One region of the Levilactobacillus yiduensis genome, then DNA from elsewhere that is predicted to be linked to it. Evidence: predicted binding sites of a transcription regulator. Region 1 holds the regulator's gene; the other holds the start of a gene.
What was found. Region 1 encodes Rex, which represses fermentation and respiration genes when NADH is low (regulators of the CRP and FNR family bind a similar motif). Its sites were predicted from a motif close to TTGTGAANTANTTCACAA; they were not measured.
Positions count from the first base shown of each region.

Region 1 (8,355 bases):
AATTGGAAAGGCCGAGAACCCGGTGTTGGCAGCTACGGCTAAAATCAAGGCCGTTGATAGTTGTAACAAATAGTAGAGCACACCGTGACCAAATACGCCGACCCCGATTTGAGACAGGACGGTTTGGCTACTTTGTGGCCGAATCCCCATGTAGTAACTCAGGTAGGTGATGCCGGCAAAGAAGACAGCCAAGATGCAGGCCATGATGGCCAAGGTAGCCGCCGCGTTGTGTCGCTTCGGTTCCTTGAAGTTTGGCACCGCATTACTGATGGCTTCAACCCCGGTCAGTGAAGATGACCCGGATGAGAATGCCCGGAAGAACAGCAACAGGGTCATGCCCTTAACGGGTTCTCCTAGCGATGCTGAGGCATGGTAGGTAATGTTCCCGCTCATGATGTTGTAGAGCCCAACCCCCACCATCAAGATAATCATGACAATGAAGAGGTAGACGGGCACCGTCAGAAAGGCTGCAGATTCGCGCATCCCCCGTAAATTTAGCAACATAATGCCAATGACGATCAAAACCGACACCAATACAGAGTACGGATACAGCGCCGGAATCGCCGAGGTAATCGCCTCGGTCCCGGAAGTCGTTGAAACCGCCACGGTCAGCATATAATCAACCAGCAAGGAGCCACCCGCTACTAACCCGGCCGACTGGCCCCAGTTGGTGCTGGCAACCACGTACGCGCCACCCCCAGAAGGATAGGCGTGAATGATTTGCTGGTATGAAAGCGTGATCGCAAATAACAGAACTAAGACCAAAGCCGCTGCCCACATTTGATACATCAAGGCGGCTGCTGATAAGGTAATCAGGACTGTCGTAATTTGCTCAGTACCATAAGCCACGGAGGATAACGCATCAGACGATAGTAAGGCTAATGCTTTAAACTTGGTTAGCGCCTGACCGCCCTCGTCCATGGTCTTGAGGGGTTTCCCAATTAAAACCCGCTTTAAATAACGCCACATGACTATTTACTCCTTATCTCCAGAAATAATGAAAACGGGACTAGGCCCGTTAAATAATAGCTTGTTTCTGTCAAAGCTCAACGTGCAGCAAGTCTACTACAACTAGCTCCACATTACCACAATTCCAGCAGTTAGCAACCGTAGAATTGCTTAGCGAACTTATCCATTATCCGGCAAAGTCTGACAGAAATAAAGACTTTCTTTTTGCTAAATTTTGTTGCTACCCTCTTGCGTGGGTTCTAAGCCAGTCTTTGGCAGTTACATAGCCGATACTGGCCGCCTCGCCGTCGAAGTCTGGTTCTCCCTGTTTCAGCGACAATGCCTGATTCTAACGCTAAGTCACCACACTTTCAAGCTAAAGTGGAACTTTTACTGTCAATTAAAGAGGCTGAATAACGAAAATCGGCTAGAAGCGAGGTTGAAGACCGACTTTTGGCTTCGACCGGTCCTTCCCACAGCGTCACGGTCCAAATTTGGCGAACGGTAAGGCGACCAGCACCAATCACATGACATTCAAAGACTAATTTTGTCCCTGTAAACCCTAGTGTCACCATAAATCCGACTGCATTCCAACTTGCAATCTTTAGCCGATAATCAAAAAAAGAAGCCTGAACCCGAAAGTCCAGACTTCTCGTCAATCATTTTTAATTGGATGCAGCTTACATCATGCCGCCCATACCTGGGTTAGCAGCTGGGGCTGCAGGTGCTGGGTTGTCTTCTGGCTTTTCAGCGACAACGGCTTCCGTCGTCAACAGTAAAGCAGAAACAGAAGCAGCGTTTTGCAGAGCAGAACGGGTAACCTTGGTTGGGTCGGTGATACCAGCCTTAACCATGTCTTCGTACTTGTCGTCTGCAGCGTTGTAACCAACACCTGGCTTTTCGCTCTTCAAGTGTTCAACCACAACAGAGCCTTCAACACCGGCGTTTTGTGCGATTTGACGAACTGGTTCTTCCAAAGCACGGAGCACGATGTTAACACCAGTTTGTTCATCGCCTTCAGCGTCAACCTTGGCAACGTCACCAATGACGTTGATCAAGGCAGTCCCACCACCAGCAACGAAGCCTTCTTCAACGGCCGCACGGGTCGCGTTCAAGGCATCTTCAATCCGGTATTTACGTTCCTTCAGTTCAGTTTCCGTAGCGGCACCGACACGAACGACGGCAACCCCACCGGCTAACTTAGCCAAACGTTCCTTCAGCTTGTCACGATCAAAGTCAGAAGTCGTTTCGTCGATCTGACCCTTGATTTCAGCAACCCGAGCAGCGATTTGGTCCTTAGCACCAGCACCTTCAACGATGGTGGTGTCATCCTTCGTCACGTTGACCTTTTGGGCTTGACCTAATTGATCAATGGTCGTGTCCTTCAAGTTCAGGCCTAAGTCATCGGTAATCACAGTCCCACCAGTTAAGGTAGCAATGTCAGCCAATTGGGCCTTACGACGGTCACCAAAGCCAGGCGCCTTAACAGCAACCACGTTGAAGGTCCCACGCATCTTGTTCAAGACCAAGGTAGGTAAGGCTTCACCGGTGATGTCATCAGCGATGATCAACAGGGAACGGCTTTGTTCAACAACGGATTGCAGCAATGGCAAGATGTCTTGGATGTTACCGATCTTCTTGTCAGTGATCAAGATGTATGGGTTGTCGAGGTTAGCTTCCATCTTATCGTTGTCGGTAACCATGTATTGAGACATGTACCCACGATCGAATTGCATCCCTTCAACAACGTCCAAGCTGGTATCAACCCCACGGGATTCTTCAATCGTGATGACCCCGTCGTTACCAACCTTTTCCATGGCGTCAGCAATTAACTTACCAGTTTCCTTGCTAGCGGATGAAATGGAAGCGATTTGGGCGATATCGTCCTTCGTCTTGACGTCAATCGACATCTTGTGTAAGGCATCAACAGCGGCGTCAGTCGCCTTTTCGATCCCGCGACGGATACCAACAGGGTTGGCACCGGCAGTAACGTTCTTCATACCTTCGTTAACGATGGCTTGGGTCAGAACCGTTGCGGTCGTGGTCCCATCACCAGCGATGTCGTTGGTCTTGGAAGCAACTTCGGAAACCAACTTGGCACCCATGTTTTCGAAATGGTCATCGAGCTCGATGGCCTTGGCAATCGTAACCCCATCATTCGTGATGGTTGGGTTGCCATAGCTTTGTTCCAAAACAACGTTACGACCCTTAGGCCCTAAGGTCGTCTTGACCGTATCAGCTAACTTGTCAACACCAGCCAGCATCTTGCTGCGTGCATCTTCAGAGAACTTTAATTCTTTAGCCATTTTCTACATTCACCTCATACTAAATTTTTTAAATAGTCTCTCGTATCAGTGGGAAAGCAATTAGTCAACGACAGCGACTAAATCCTTTTCGTGTAAAACAAGGTAAGTCTTGCCGTCATACTTAACTTCTGTACCGGCGTACTTGTCGAACAATACCTTGTCGCCAACCTTAACAGCTGGGGCTACCTTATCGCCATTGTCTAACACACGGCCATCACTCACAGCAACAACATTGGCCGTTGAAGGCTTTTCCTGCGCATTACTTGCTAAAACAATGCCGCCAACCGTAGTTTCTTCTTCTTGTGGTTGATCCAAAATGACGCGGTCTCCTAATGGTTTTAACACTTGAATCCCTCCAATAAACTTACTTTTTAGCACTGTTAGCACTTGACTAACATAAGTGCTAATAACAATATCTAATATATGGTTTTTCGCGCTAAAAATCAAGGAATTTGGCAAACAATTTGCCGAGTGCTAACGGCCCAGTTCGCCTAGCCCTTGTGGCTCTAAGCGAAATCCTTCATTGTATGATTTTTCTAATAACGTTGGCGAAACCAGAATGCCTCCGTCAGCCAGCAATTCCGCCTGCTCTGGGGAACACCTCCAGCCTGAGAAACGGTCTTCCGGTTCGCTTGAAAGCCTGGCAAAGTTCACCAGTCTCTCAAGTCGTCCCACCCAGTAACCTGGTAAGAAACACCAGCTAACTGGGTCGACACAGCTGGCTCCATTGCTGGCTGACTCCGGCGGGTTAGGGCTTGTCAACGACTCCGATATCAATTAGAGACGACTATGGGCTTTCGTTACTAAGGGTTAACACCATTAGTAGTTAATCATCCGTGTCGCCGAGAGTCCACCAAATATGGGTTCAGCCGTGGGAGTTACCTAAACGGCATGACTTTTCATGCCGCTTAGGTAACTGGCGTCTTTGAGACGCGGTCTTTCGGCTCAAAGGCGAGGTGTCGAGACCGACCTTTGGCTCGACCCGTCCGCCCACCGCGTTCCGACCCATATTTGGTGGACGGTAGGCGGCCAGCCCGGACCGTGTGTCTGCAAATAACTAGTTTTATCTTGTTATTTTTCAGTTCTTCCGTAATCCCCCAATTAATTCAGGCCGTTGTCTATAATTGCACAATCACAAGGCTATTTTGTGAAGGGCTTTTTGCCGATAGATTGGCAATTTTTCCGGCGATGGCTTCACAAAGCGTAAACAAAAAGTCGTAATCCCCCAAAAGATTACGACCCCGTTCTATTCTTTGCTGTTGTAGTGTTCCAAGAAGTAGATCAACGTTTGTAATTCGTTGGTCAAGTCCACGTTTTGGACCCGGACATCCTTAGGAACGGTGACCCGTAATGGTGTGAAGTTCAAAATTCCCTTCACCCCGCCGGCAACGGCATCGTCCGTGACGGATTGGGCCACGTCAGATGGGACCGTTAAGATGGCCACTTGAATCTGTTGTTCTTCCAACTGTGTCCGCAACTCCGTCATTGGATAAATCGGCACGCCGCTTTGAATCGTGTTGGCAATGTCTGCGTTCACGTCAAAGGCCGCACTGATACGGACGTTGCCGTCTTGGTGGAAGTTGAAGTTCAACAGGGCATGGCCCAAATTCCCAACCCCGATCAAGGCCACGTTGGTCAGCCGATCTTGGTTCAGAATTTTCTTAAAGAACTTAATTAAACTTTCAACGTCGTAGCCGTACCCCCGCTTACCCAGGGCACCGAAGTATGAAAAGTCTCGGCGAATGGTGGCAGAGTCAACTTTAACTGCCTCAGATAATTCAGTCGAGGAAACACGCGTCTTATCCGCGTCCAACAGGATGTTTAAGTAGCGGTAGTAAATGGGGAGCCGCTTCGCTGTGGCGCGGGGAATCTTTTGTTCTGTCAAAAACGAGACCTCCTAATCAATCTTGCTGATCACTGCCAAACCGGCAATAACCATTTCTCTAGATGATAACCTGATTGTGAAATTTACTTTCTTACAAATTATAGCATAACCGCCTGCCTTGTGAAAGAAATTGCAAGTATTTTTCACAATTATTTAGGAATTTCGGTCTAATTGCAGAATATGCTAAAATAGACATACTGAGGTTTCGGCCAAACTGCCGCACAAACCCAAGACTTTCAGAACGGACAGTGACTTACCATTGCCCGCTGAAATATACCTTAAAAATAACTTTAACCCCATCAAGGAGGTCATACCGTGATTCTTTTACAAGTCCAACAGGTTACCCGGCGTTTCGGGGCGACCGTCTTATTTGAAAATGTCACCATGGACGTCCCCGAGCATGGCCGCGTGGCACTGGTTGGCCGCAACGGTGCTGGGAAATCCACTTTACTTAAAATGATTGCTGGCGAAACCACCCCGGACGTCGGCCAGATTACCACAAAACGGGGATTGACCATGGGCTACCAAGCCCAAAATGCCGGACTCGCCTCATCGAAGACCGTCTGGAACGAAATGCTTGACGTCTTTGCCGAGGTTCGCGCCACAGAAAAACGGATCCATGAGTTGGAACAGCAGATGAGCGACCCGGCCGTCATTGCCGATGCCGAACAGTTCCAACAGGTCAGCGCGACTTACGACCAGCTCCAACAAGACTTTAGCGACCACAACGGCTACGGCTACCAAGCCGAAATTCGGGGTGTGCTCCACGGATTTGAATTTGGCGAAGAATACTACGACAAGCCCATCAACGAGCTTTCCGGTGGGCAACGGACCCAACTGGCCTTAGCCAAGCTGTTGCTGGAAAAGCCCGACCTCTTGATTTTGGACGAACCGACCAACCACTTGGACGTCGAAACACTCACCTGGTTGGAAGGCTATCTGCAAGGTTACTCCGGCGCCATTTTAGTCGTTTCCCATGACCGGTACTTCCTGGATCACGTGGTCAACGACGTCTATGACATGGCACACGGCGGGCTGGACCATTATCCTGGCAACTATTCACACTACATCGATGCCAAGGCTGAGCGGCTCAAGCGGGAATGGAAGGAATACGACAAGCAGCAGACCGAGATCAGTAAGCTCGAAGACTTCGTGAATAAAAATATCGTGCGGGCCTCGACCACCAAACGGGCCCAGGCTCGGCGGAAACAATTGGAAAAGATGGACCGCATGGCCAAGCCTGAAGGCGATGAAAAGGTCGCCCGTTTCACCTTCAAACCCCACCGACAAAGCGGTAACGTGGTCTTGGACGTGGTCAACGGGGCGGTTGGCTATGACGATCAGATACTCTGCGCACCGGTCAACCTGGACATCAAAAAACACCAGGCTGTGGCCATCGTCGGCCCCAACGGCATTGGTAAGTCCACCCTATTGAAGACGATTCTCGGGCGGATTCCTGCTATTCAAGGCCAGATCATCTTCGGTACCGGCGTTGACACCGGCTACTACGATCAGGACCAAGCCACGCTGCACGAGAAGAAAACGGTGCTCCACGAACTGTGGGACGACCATCCGACAACTCCCGAGGGCGATATTCGCTCGATTCTGGGCAGCTTTCTCTTTACCGGTAGTGATGTCGACAAGACCGTCCACAGCCTCAGCGGGGGTGAACGGGCCCGCCTGTTGCTGACTAAATTAGCGCTACGCCATGACAACTTCTTAATGCTGGACGAACCAACCAACCACTTGGACATCGACAGCCGGGAAGTCTTGGAAAACGCGCTCAACGAGTTCGATGGCACGATTTTGTTCGTTTCCCATGACCGGTACTTCATCAACCAAGTGGCCACACAAGTCGTGGAGCTGGCGCCAACCGGGACGACCCGCTACCTGGGGAACTACGATTATTATGTAGAAAAGAAAGCCGAGCAAGACGCCTACGCCGCCAAGGAAGCCGCCGAAGCTGAAGCCGCTCACCCGACCGTTGACGCACCCAAGCAGACCCAGGTCGACTATCAACAGCAAAAGGAACAGGCCAAGGCCAAACGGAAACTGAGTCGTCAGGTCGATGCCCTAGAAAACAAGCTGGGCGAGTTGGAAACGCAGAAGACGACGGTCGAGACGGCCATGAGTTCTCCCGAGAACTTCAACGATGCCGAAAAGCTGGCCGACCTGCAGGAGCAGCTCACGTCAGTCACCGATGAACTGGCCGCGACCGAGGAGGACTGGACCGAAAAGAGCCTGGCCCTGGAAGATTTCGCGGATTAATCACCACACAAAGCGACGCAAAGACGCCCGCTCTAGCAGCACGATTCAGCTGTTAAAGTGAGCGCCTTTTTCATGCATATTTTTACTCGACTAAAGGGCCGTGTAGCCACCGTCGACGTTGATCGTGGCCCCGGTGACAAAGGATGCCTCATCGCTAGCGATAAAGGCAATGACGTTAGCAATTTCCGCCGGTTGGGCTAAACGACCAATTGGCATCTTGCTGACCATGGGCCCGGTCACTTCTGGTGGTAGCGTTTTCAAAAGCGGGGTTGCCACGTAGCCCGGAGCGACCGCATTGAAGCGGATCCCCTGCGCCGCATAGGTGACGGCTTGCGACTTGGTGTAGTTGGCTACGCCGGCCTTGGCTGCCGAGTAGGCTTGCGATTTAGCCGCGCCCACGACCCCCAGAATCGAGCTCATGTTGATGACGCTACCGCTCCCTTGCTTGACCATCTGGGCAACAGCAACCTTGTTGGTCAACATGACCCCCGTCAAATCAATGGCGATGACCTGATTCCAGTTGGCCACGTCGATGTCCGCGACGCCGGCCTTCTTCTCAGCAACGCCGGCGTTAGCGACCAGGATGTCCAAATGACCGTACTGGCTGACGACCTGCTCCACCATGCCCTGCAGCGACTGTTCGTCCGTCACATCCGTTTTGATGAAGGCCACGCTGGTGTCATCCGGTGCACTAACATCGGCCGAAATCGCCACGGCTCCCTCAGCGACGAATTTTTGCACGGTTGCCAGACCAATGCCTGACGAGCCACCTGTAACAACGGCAACCTTGTTCTCTAGTCTACCCATAAAGCTCACTCCTTTTGGGGTCAGTATACAGCAAAAGACCGGTGGCAAATAAGTCACTGCCGACCGGTCTAAAAATACTGTTTCGTTTGACTGCTTTTACTTCACGGGATCGGCAACCCAGTCGAATTCCAAACTGGGATC
Region 1 covers NZ_JAMXAZ010000003.1:122,178-130,532, forward strand. The annotation lists gene kimA (potassium transporter KimA) at 1-969, opposite strand, end outside; gene groL (chaperonin GroEL) at 1,629-3,254, opposite strand; gene groES (co-chaperone GroES) at 3,315-3,599, opposite strand; gene NGM66_RS02970 (redox-sensing transcriptional repressor Rex) at 4,501-5,139, opposite strand; gene NGM66_RS02975 (ABC-F family ATP-binding cassette domain-containing protein) at 5,455-7,407, shown strand; gene NGM66_RS02980 (SDR family NAD(P)-dependent oxidoreductase) at 7,498-8,214, opposite strand; gene tsaD (tRNA (adenosine(37)-N6)-threonylcarbamoyltransferase complex transferase subunit TsaD) at 8,311-8,355, opposite strand, start outside.

Region 2 (8,355 bases), on a different contig from region 1:
CTCATTGTACGCCTTAACTGTCGATTTGGGGAGTAGGCACCTTTTGGTAAGTATCAATTTTTCATCAGCTATCAACAATTATCAATGTTTAATAATCATTAATAACTCCTAGTCATAAAAATGATTGGCCCACGACATCATCTCGTCAAGCCAATCATTTTCCAATTCCTATTCTGCCGGCACCGCCATCACGTTGGTATCGACGACCCCGAATTCGCGGCGCATGGCCGCTTCAATCTTCTCGCCCAGACGGTAGCTGTCCTGCACTTCCATGTGCGCGTCCACGGCAATTACCATGCCGACCGTGACCACGTTGCCGTTGTAGTGGGCTTTCAAATCCACGACCCGCTTGACGCCAGCGAAACGCGCTGCCATTTGGCGAAATTGTTCTTCGACTTGTGGGTCAAAGTAATCCGCCAGGTTCAAGCTACTCTCTCGGAAAATCTTGATGCCCGCCGTCAGGATAAAGATCCCGACTAACATACTGGCCACCCCATCGAGCCAGGTCAGCTTAAACGCTAGTGCCCCGCCGATGGCAATCATGGTGCCCAGGCTAGTCACGGCATCGCTCAAGCTATCTTGCGCTGCGGCCGTTAACGCCGCGTTCTTTAATTTCCGCCCGGTGCGCTTGTTCAGCCACCAGACACCCAACATGATGACCGTCGCCACGCCGGCCCCCAGCAAGGTAATCGGCTGGGGAATCTCCTGGTCCGCCGGATGCATCAAGCTTTTGATCCCGCCATAGATGACGCTAGCAGCAATCGCAATCATCACGATTCCCGTGATCATGGTAAAGACGGTCTCGTAGTGAAAACGCGTCAGTTGGAGGCGCTGGCCGCTGTGGCTGTAATCTCCCGGCAGCGGCTGCCCCATCAAGTCATCGTCGTGAATATCCCGGGCGATGTAGATGCCAATCAGTAACAGCACCGACGAGATAATGCCCGATAGATTATTAAATGCATCCGCACGTAACGTTTGCGAATGGCCAATGACCGCTAGATAAAATTCAATCACGGAAATGGCCAGGTAGGCGCCCACGTTTAGGTACAAATGGTGTTGGGCCCCATGCAGTTTGGCCAGTTCTACCTGTTGTCGGGCCTGCCACGCCGCCTGTTCCTGCTGCTGATGCTCTTGCATATTGTTCATATTGCCAATCCCTCTAATCCTCTCAGCTAGGTCCATTATAGCCCTCCTAGCTAGCGGTGGACCGTTTACTTCTCAGCCGCAAAGACCACGTGATCCACCCGTTGGCCGAGGCGATTCATCGCAGGAATCTGCTGGTCTAATCTGCCATGTTGCGACAAGGCCACGACCACCACGGCGCGCTTGCCTTGCGCAAAAATTGCGGCGTCATTTTCCACGCCGTACGTGTCGAACTCCCCCGTCTTGTTATAGACCTGACGACCGGCCGGCACGTGACGAGGTAACTTGGTGTGATTGGTGTTGGCCGCCAGCAGCTTGAGCATGGCCGCATCTGCGGTCGGTGAAATCAGCCGGTGTTGCCACAATTTCATTAATAATTGGCCCAGGTCCCGGGCCGAGGTGACGTTGTCGCGGCCTGCCGCAAGGGCTTGTTGGTCCATCATCTTTCGCCGCAAGACGGTCTGCGTGGCCCCTAACCGTTTAATTTCCTGGTTGACCGCACTTAGCCCGCCAACCCGGCGAATCACGATATTGGTTGCCGTATTGTCGCTCACGGTCATCATGGCCCGCAACAAGTCGCGGTTGGTTACCCGCGTGCCATCTGGTTGGGCCTGCAGATTCCCGGTACCCCCAACTTTATCGGCAGCACGCAAGGTGTAGGGCGCTGATAAATTGAAGGTGCCCGCGGTCACCTGCCGATAGACCGTCGCCAAAATAAATAGCTTAATATCACTGGCCGCTTTTTGCGAACGATTCCGCCAACTCAGGGTCTGTCCCCCAGTCGTCTGTATGTAGACCGCATTTTGCCCGGCGAGCTGCCCCATCGTCTGCTGGGCAATTGCTTTTAACGGCAGTTGGGGGTGTGCAGTCGACCGTTGCGTTGTCTGGTGGGCACGCACAGTTGGTGTCTTGCGCTGGGACGCTTGCCTGGTCGCGTGGTGGGTCGCGACCGATGAGCTTGCCGCCGACCGCTGCGGTGCTTGGCGTTGACAGCCCGCCGCCCCCCAGCTCAACGCGACGCAAAGGGCCAGTAACCCGGTTAATTTCATATGATCTCCTCCTCAAAAAAATGAGTTTAGGTACGACCGCCTAAACTCATTTTGTGCGCCGCGCCAAAAACTTTGGCCCCTGCGCACGTCAGGTTTACTACTGCATCCAAACTTCATTGACCAAATCACCATCATAAGAATTCCCATCGGTCAAGACGATATCGTCATCGTAAGACGTGTAGCCGTAGTAGGCTTCGTGCTCGCCATTACTCCAGGTCACGTCGATCTCCACGTTGGCATCGATGGTCTTGGTATCGTTGGTCCCCGTCGTCACGTCATAGGACAAGACGCCCGACGCGCTGGAATTCTTGATGGTCGCGGTTCCGTGAAAGGCTGAGCCGTCGTTGTTGTTTTGCACGACCGTCCCGTCGCCGTGAATCGTCAGGGTCTCTTGTTGCCGGTCACCATCGTCATCATTATAGAAATAGTAATCGCCGGTGTACTTGCTATAGCCGTCAAAACTGTGATTCGTGGTTGACGTGGTCGTCGTGTTCCCACTAGCCTGACTAGTCGACCCAGTCGTCCCAGTGGCTTGTTTCCCCTGACTCTTCTTCAGCAGAAATTTGTCATTACTCTTCTGCAAACTGAAAAATTCGGTTTTGAGCGCACCAAAGCCCTTCTTGTTCAGATCTGTCAGGTTAATCGTGCTTAATTTTTGATTAGACTTTTTATATTTGCCATCTGCATTCAGTTCCTGAGCCGCCTTGATGATCGACTCATCCTTAGCTGTTTTACCACTGGTTTTCTTGCTCGACTGTGCCTGTTTGAGCGCGTCCTTGACCTGATGGCCACTCAAGTTGGACGAACAGCCTGCTAGACCGCTGGCCGCCAATCCCACTGCCAGCAACGTGAGCCAGTGTGTGTGCTTTATCATGTGAATCCGCCTCCGTCTGAAAGATTGTTATGTATCCAATACCTCAAGTTTACGGCAAGTAGTCAACAACTACAACGACCAGCATCGAATATAACTAATTAGATAAATGGTTTCCGGTAAACGTCATTTAATGTCGTCACGGTAAATTCCAGCAGGGGGTTCACGACCCACTGAAACCTCACGCATGTGCGCATTCAATTGCGAAATCACGACCAAATGAGAACAATTTGTTTAATCTTTCATTAACCTATTTGCCATTTTGTAAGCGTTAAATAAATTTTCTTATCGACCAGCGAATACCATCAAATCAGCGATAATACCAGGTTTTATCACACAACTAACCAACTCTTTTTCGAAACCAGTTGCAAACTGTAAATTTTTTAGTTATAATTGCTTTGTGAAATTGGTACCAATGATTTTCAAAACTTCCGAAAGAAGGCATTTGTATAATGGCTGAACGTAGTTATGATTTTCTTATGCCCAGCGTCAACTTTTTTGGCCCTGGCGTAATTAGCAAGATTGGTGACCGTGCAAAGATGTTAGGGATGAAGAAGCCCGTCATCGTAACGGATAAGTTCCTTGAAGGAATGGAAAACGGTGCGGTTGAACAAACGCTCGACTCCTTAAAGGCTGCTGGTGTTGACTACGTTGTCTACAACAACGTTGAACCGAACCCTAAGATTCGGAACATCAAAGAAGTTAAGAAACTTTACGAAGAATCAGGCGCCGACTCCATCATCACTGTTGGTGGGGGCTCTGCTCATGATACTGGTAAAGGTGCCGGCATTATCTTGACGAATGGTGACGATATCACCAAATTAGCCGGGATCGAAACGCTGGACAAGGCTTTGCCACCATTGATTGCCGTTAACACAACTGCTGGGACGGGTTCAGAATTGACTCGTCACGCTGTTATCACGAACGAAGAAACCCACTTGAAGTTCGTTGTCGTTTCATGGCGGAATATTCCGTTGGTTTCCTTCAACGACCCAACTTTGATGCTGGATGTGCCTAAGGGCTTAACTGCCGCAACTGGGATGGACGCCTTCGTGCAATCCGTTGAACCTTACGTTTCCGTTGACCACAACCCAATCACCGACTCACAATGTATCGAAGCCATCAAGTTGATTGAAACTTCCTTACGTGAAGCCGTTGCCAATGGGCACAACCTGGAAGCACGGACTAAGATGGTCGAAGCTGAAATGTTAGCCGGGATGGCCTTCAACAACGCCAACTTGGGTTACGTTCACGCCATGGCTCACCAATTGGGTGGTCAATACGACGCGCCTCATGGTGTTTGCTGTGCTTTGCTCCTGCCTTACGTTGAAGAATACAACATCATCGCTTGCCCAGAACGCTTTGCTGAATTAGCTAAGATCATGGGTGAAAACACCGATGGTTTATCCACGCGTGACGCTGCTGAATTGTCCATCAAGGCCATGAAGCAATTGTCAGAAGACGTTGGTATTCCAAAGTCCATCAAGGAAATCGGTGCAAAGCCAGAAGACTTCGAGCTGATGGCCGAAAACGCCTTGAAGGACGGGAACGCCTTCTCCAACCCTCGTAAGGGGACTAAAGAAGATATCATCAAGATCTTCCAAGCTGCTTACGACGCAAAATAACCAGACAACTAGCGCGACGATTGCGGCCAGTCCCGTAATCACTCGCGATACTCCTTGCAAACACCAGGGTTGGGGTTAACCGCCCGACCATGAAAATTGACGGCCCACTGGTTACCCCCTCGTGGTCGTCATCAAAAAAACAAGATTGATTGTGTATGACATCTTAAAAACCACCTTTGCGGGTGGTTTTTTTGCTTATGCGCGATTTAACTACTGAGGAAGTTCTTACTATGAAAAAATTTTTAACCTTTGATTGCTACGGCACGCTTCTCCGTGAAGAAGGGACTTACGCCGAGATCGTCCGCGCAGCCCATCAGATCGGGGTGGATGTTAAATTAGCGCGGCAACGGTTCATCACTTATCAGGCTGACCGCAACAACATGCATCCCTACCTGGACTACGACCTTTTAACGCGTAATAACCTGATTCATCTGGACTATCAGTTTGGCCTCAAGCACCAGTTCGAACGCTATTATCCGGAAATCCTGATGGCACACCGGGACCTGACACCATTCCCAGAAGTCATCGCGACCCTGAAGACCCTGCGTGAGCGCGGCTATCATTTAATCATGATGTCCAATTCCAGTTGGGATATCATTCCAGCCAACGCCGATGCGCTTCAGGTGCCTTTTGACATCTGGACCGCTGAAGACGTCCACGCGTATAAGCCGGACCACACCTTCTTCAATGCCGTCGATCAGCACTATGGGTTTACCCCAGAGAACCACTGGCACATTGCCCAAGGGTATCCGAGTGACATTGTGCCGGCCAACGACTTACAGTGGCCATCCATCTGGGTCAACCGTGAAAATGCCCAACCAACCGCAGCCGCCCGGCCAACACACATGGTCACCACGCTGGATGAAGTGTTGCAGTGGTTGCACTAAATATTTTACTGTTAACATATCAAAAGCATACACGTATTTTTACGGAGGTTGGTTACACCCCTGTATACCAAAAGGGCCACTCAATTGAGCGACTCTTTATTTTTGTAATTAACTAAAAGTTTCAAGTGCAAATGTTTTCTGACTAATCCTCAGTCAACGGGAGTACAAGTATTAATCTAATTTACCACCAGTACCTGTCAGACAGCCCAATCACAATTAGGAGTAGCCACGCCGGAACAGCAATACCCATCCACATTAAGGGCATTCTGCCACGTAGCCGAGAGTGAGCTAAATTTGTACTCAGCCGTGGGCGTTTTCAAGTGACCTACTTGGAAACGGGCGTCTGCGAGACGTGCTTTTCGGCTCGAAGCGAGGTTGAAGACCGCTCTTTGGCTTCGACCGGTCCTTCCCACAGCGTCACGGTCCAAATTTGGCGAACGGTAAGGCGGCCAGTGCGAGCCGTGCTGCATTCACTTAGGCGCGACCCGGTATCGCAACACCGTTTTGGCCTTCTCCGGCGCAGTTCGCCGGGGATCTGTCAGGTAGATCTCGCGGTGCCAGTAGTCGCCCATGATGGGAACGACTTTTAGCTGTTGCTCAGTTAAAATCGTCTGCAGTTTTGCAAACGTTGCTGGCTCATCGTCAAACGGTCCATGATGCACCGTCTGCAGGACGCGGCCTTCTGCGTAGGTTTCCCAGGTCACCTTAGCCAAATAAGGATTCGCTTTCTTAGCCTGAACAGCGGCCAATGCCCGGTCAAAATCACGTTCGGTCAATCGATCTGGCTGACGTAACATAATTTTATAGCTTAACGCAGCCTTGTTCAGGGTCGCGCCTCGTGACCCATCGGTAGTCGTCCACACGCCTTCTAGGGGATAGACCGTGTACACGTACGGTTCGCCAATTTCACCGCGCTTGAGTGCCATGCGCAGCTGATAAGCGACCGGATACAACGCCGCGACGTGTTCACCAAAGTCCGGCTGGTTGGGGTCCCCAGTCCCTGTAAGCGTGATAAAATTCATTGCGGGTAATGTCAGTAACGTCGGTGCTTTGGGCAAGTACCACGCCTTTTCTGCTTTACGCCATTCGTGTTTCACGGGAAAGCCTCCTCGTATTTTACTTTTTTCATTATACTAAAAAATCGTCAGCCATTTAAACCGACGATTCCCCCAATTATTTAGCAACTAATGGTACCAGCATTTCACCGTGGATGCCTTGGTCGTCGCTGCCCGTGACGTAGGAGGTGTTGGGACCACCCACGTAAGCGTAGTCGGTCAACTGGGGTAGGATCTCGCCAAAGGCTGGCCCTTCCAGACTGTTGTACAGCCCCATCTGGTCCGTAGCACTGCCTGTAATGACCAGATACTTACCCGCTGGAAATTCAATCAGCCGTTGGCCCGTTGCGGCCGTGGCATCCGTCGCGACCTGCCGTCCGGCATAGTAGTGGAATTCGCCGTTGATGGCTTCATTCACGGCAAACGGATAGTCGTTGATTCCTGCTAAATTGTCCAAGGCGTGATCTGCGTTGATCTTCTGCCAGAAGTCCGTCTTCTGTTGCCCCATCGTGGGAAAGTCCCCAGTTAAAACGGTATCGATTCCTAAAACAGTGAACGCCGGTTTGGTTTCAATCGTGTAATTTGCCATGTTGTGATGGCCTCCTTTAGATGATAGACTCAGTATACACAGAAATGGTTTCAAAAACTGACACCATTAGGAGGGCTATCATGAATAAAACGGCACGGGTCAATACCATGATGCGCTACATCAATAACCGCCAATTCTTTACGATTCGCGAGCTCATGGCTCAGTTTCACGTTTCCCGGAGCACGGTCATTCGAGATCTGACAAACATCCAGGAACTTGGCATGCCGCTAACGGCCAGTGTTGGCCGCGATGGCGGGTACGCGGTCATGCAAAACCAGCTACTGCCGGCCGTCCAGTTCAATAGTGAGGAGCTCAAAGCCCTGTTTGTCAGTTTTCTTGCGACGCGCAACACCCAACTTCCCTATCTCAAAAATCGCAATACCTTAACGGAAAAATTGGTGGCCATTGCCTCGCAGACGCAGCAAGACGACCTCCTGACGCTGCAAGAATTACTCGTTTTCAGCCACACCAATCCTGCCAACACCAAGCTGACGGAATTGACTGATTTTGCGCCGCCCATGTTGAAGGTCTTACTGAACCATTGCCTGACTACTCGCCAGCTTCACCTGACCCTCGCCGATGCCACTGTCACGGTTTGGGTCCGTCACGTGTTTAATCGCCAGGAAAACTGGGTCGTGGACGCCTGGGACCTGACCACGAAACAATTTCGTGAGATTGCGGTGACGACGATCAAATCAGTCATCCCAGTTGCCGCAGACCAAGCGCTTCCTACCACCACCATCACGGCGGCAATCAAAGCGGCTCGGCCACGGCCCAACGTTGTCCTTCACCTGAAAGCGACCGCCATCAGTCAGTTTCGCCATCATCCCCACCCCACAGAACCGCTACAATTTCAGGATATGTATCAGCAGACGGCTAAGCTAGACTGTTATTTGCCGCTGGACCAGCCACAACAGCTGGTAGACTTTGCCCGGTGGTACTTATATTTGGGCCAAGACGCAACGTTGCTAACGGCGCCAGCCGCCCTAGTGAACGCCATCCGGACGGAATGTCTGGCGCGTTTGGGGGACTTACCTGGGTATCAACTCAATCAGTAATCTTACCATTTCTCTGTTTTAACAACGGCTTGCCTTCAGCGTCGACCAACACCGTCATGCCTGAACCTAACGTGGCGT
Region 2 covers NZ_JAMXAZ010000016.1:34,777-43,131, reverse strand. The annotation lists gene NGM66_RS09595 (cation diffusion facilitator family transporter) at 169-1,146, opposite strand; gene NGM66_RS09590 (serine hydrolase) at 1,212-2,192, opposite strand; gene NGM66_RS09585 (hypothetical protein) at 2,290-3,066, opposite strand; gene NGM66_RS09580 (iron-containing alcohol dehydrogenase) at 3,516-4,688, shown strand; gene NGM66_RS09575 (HAD family hydrolase) at 4,919-5,575, shown strand; gene NGM66_RS09570 (GyrI-like domain-containing protein) at 6,046-6,672, opposite strand; gene NGM66_RS09565 (GyrI-like domain-containing protein) at 6,749-7,219, opposite strand; gene NGM66_RS09560 (helix-turn-helix transcriptional regulator) at 7,300-8,277, shown strand; gene NGM66_RS09555 (DUF6440 family protein) at 8,267-8,355, opposite strand, start outside.
Region 2: a site for Rex is predicted at 3,462-3,479, ahead of NGM66_RS09580 (iron-containing alcohol dehydrogenase). Genes of this name have one in related genera too.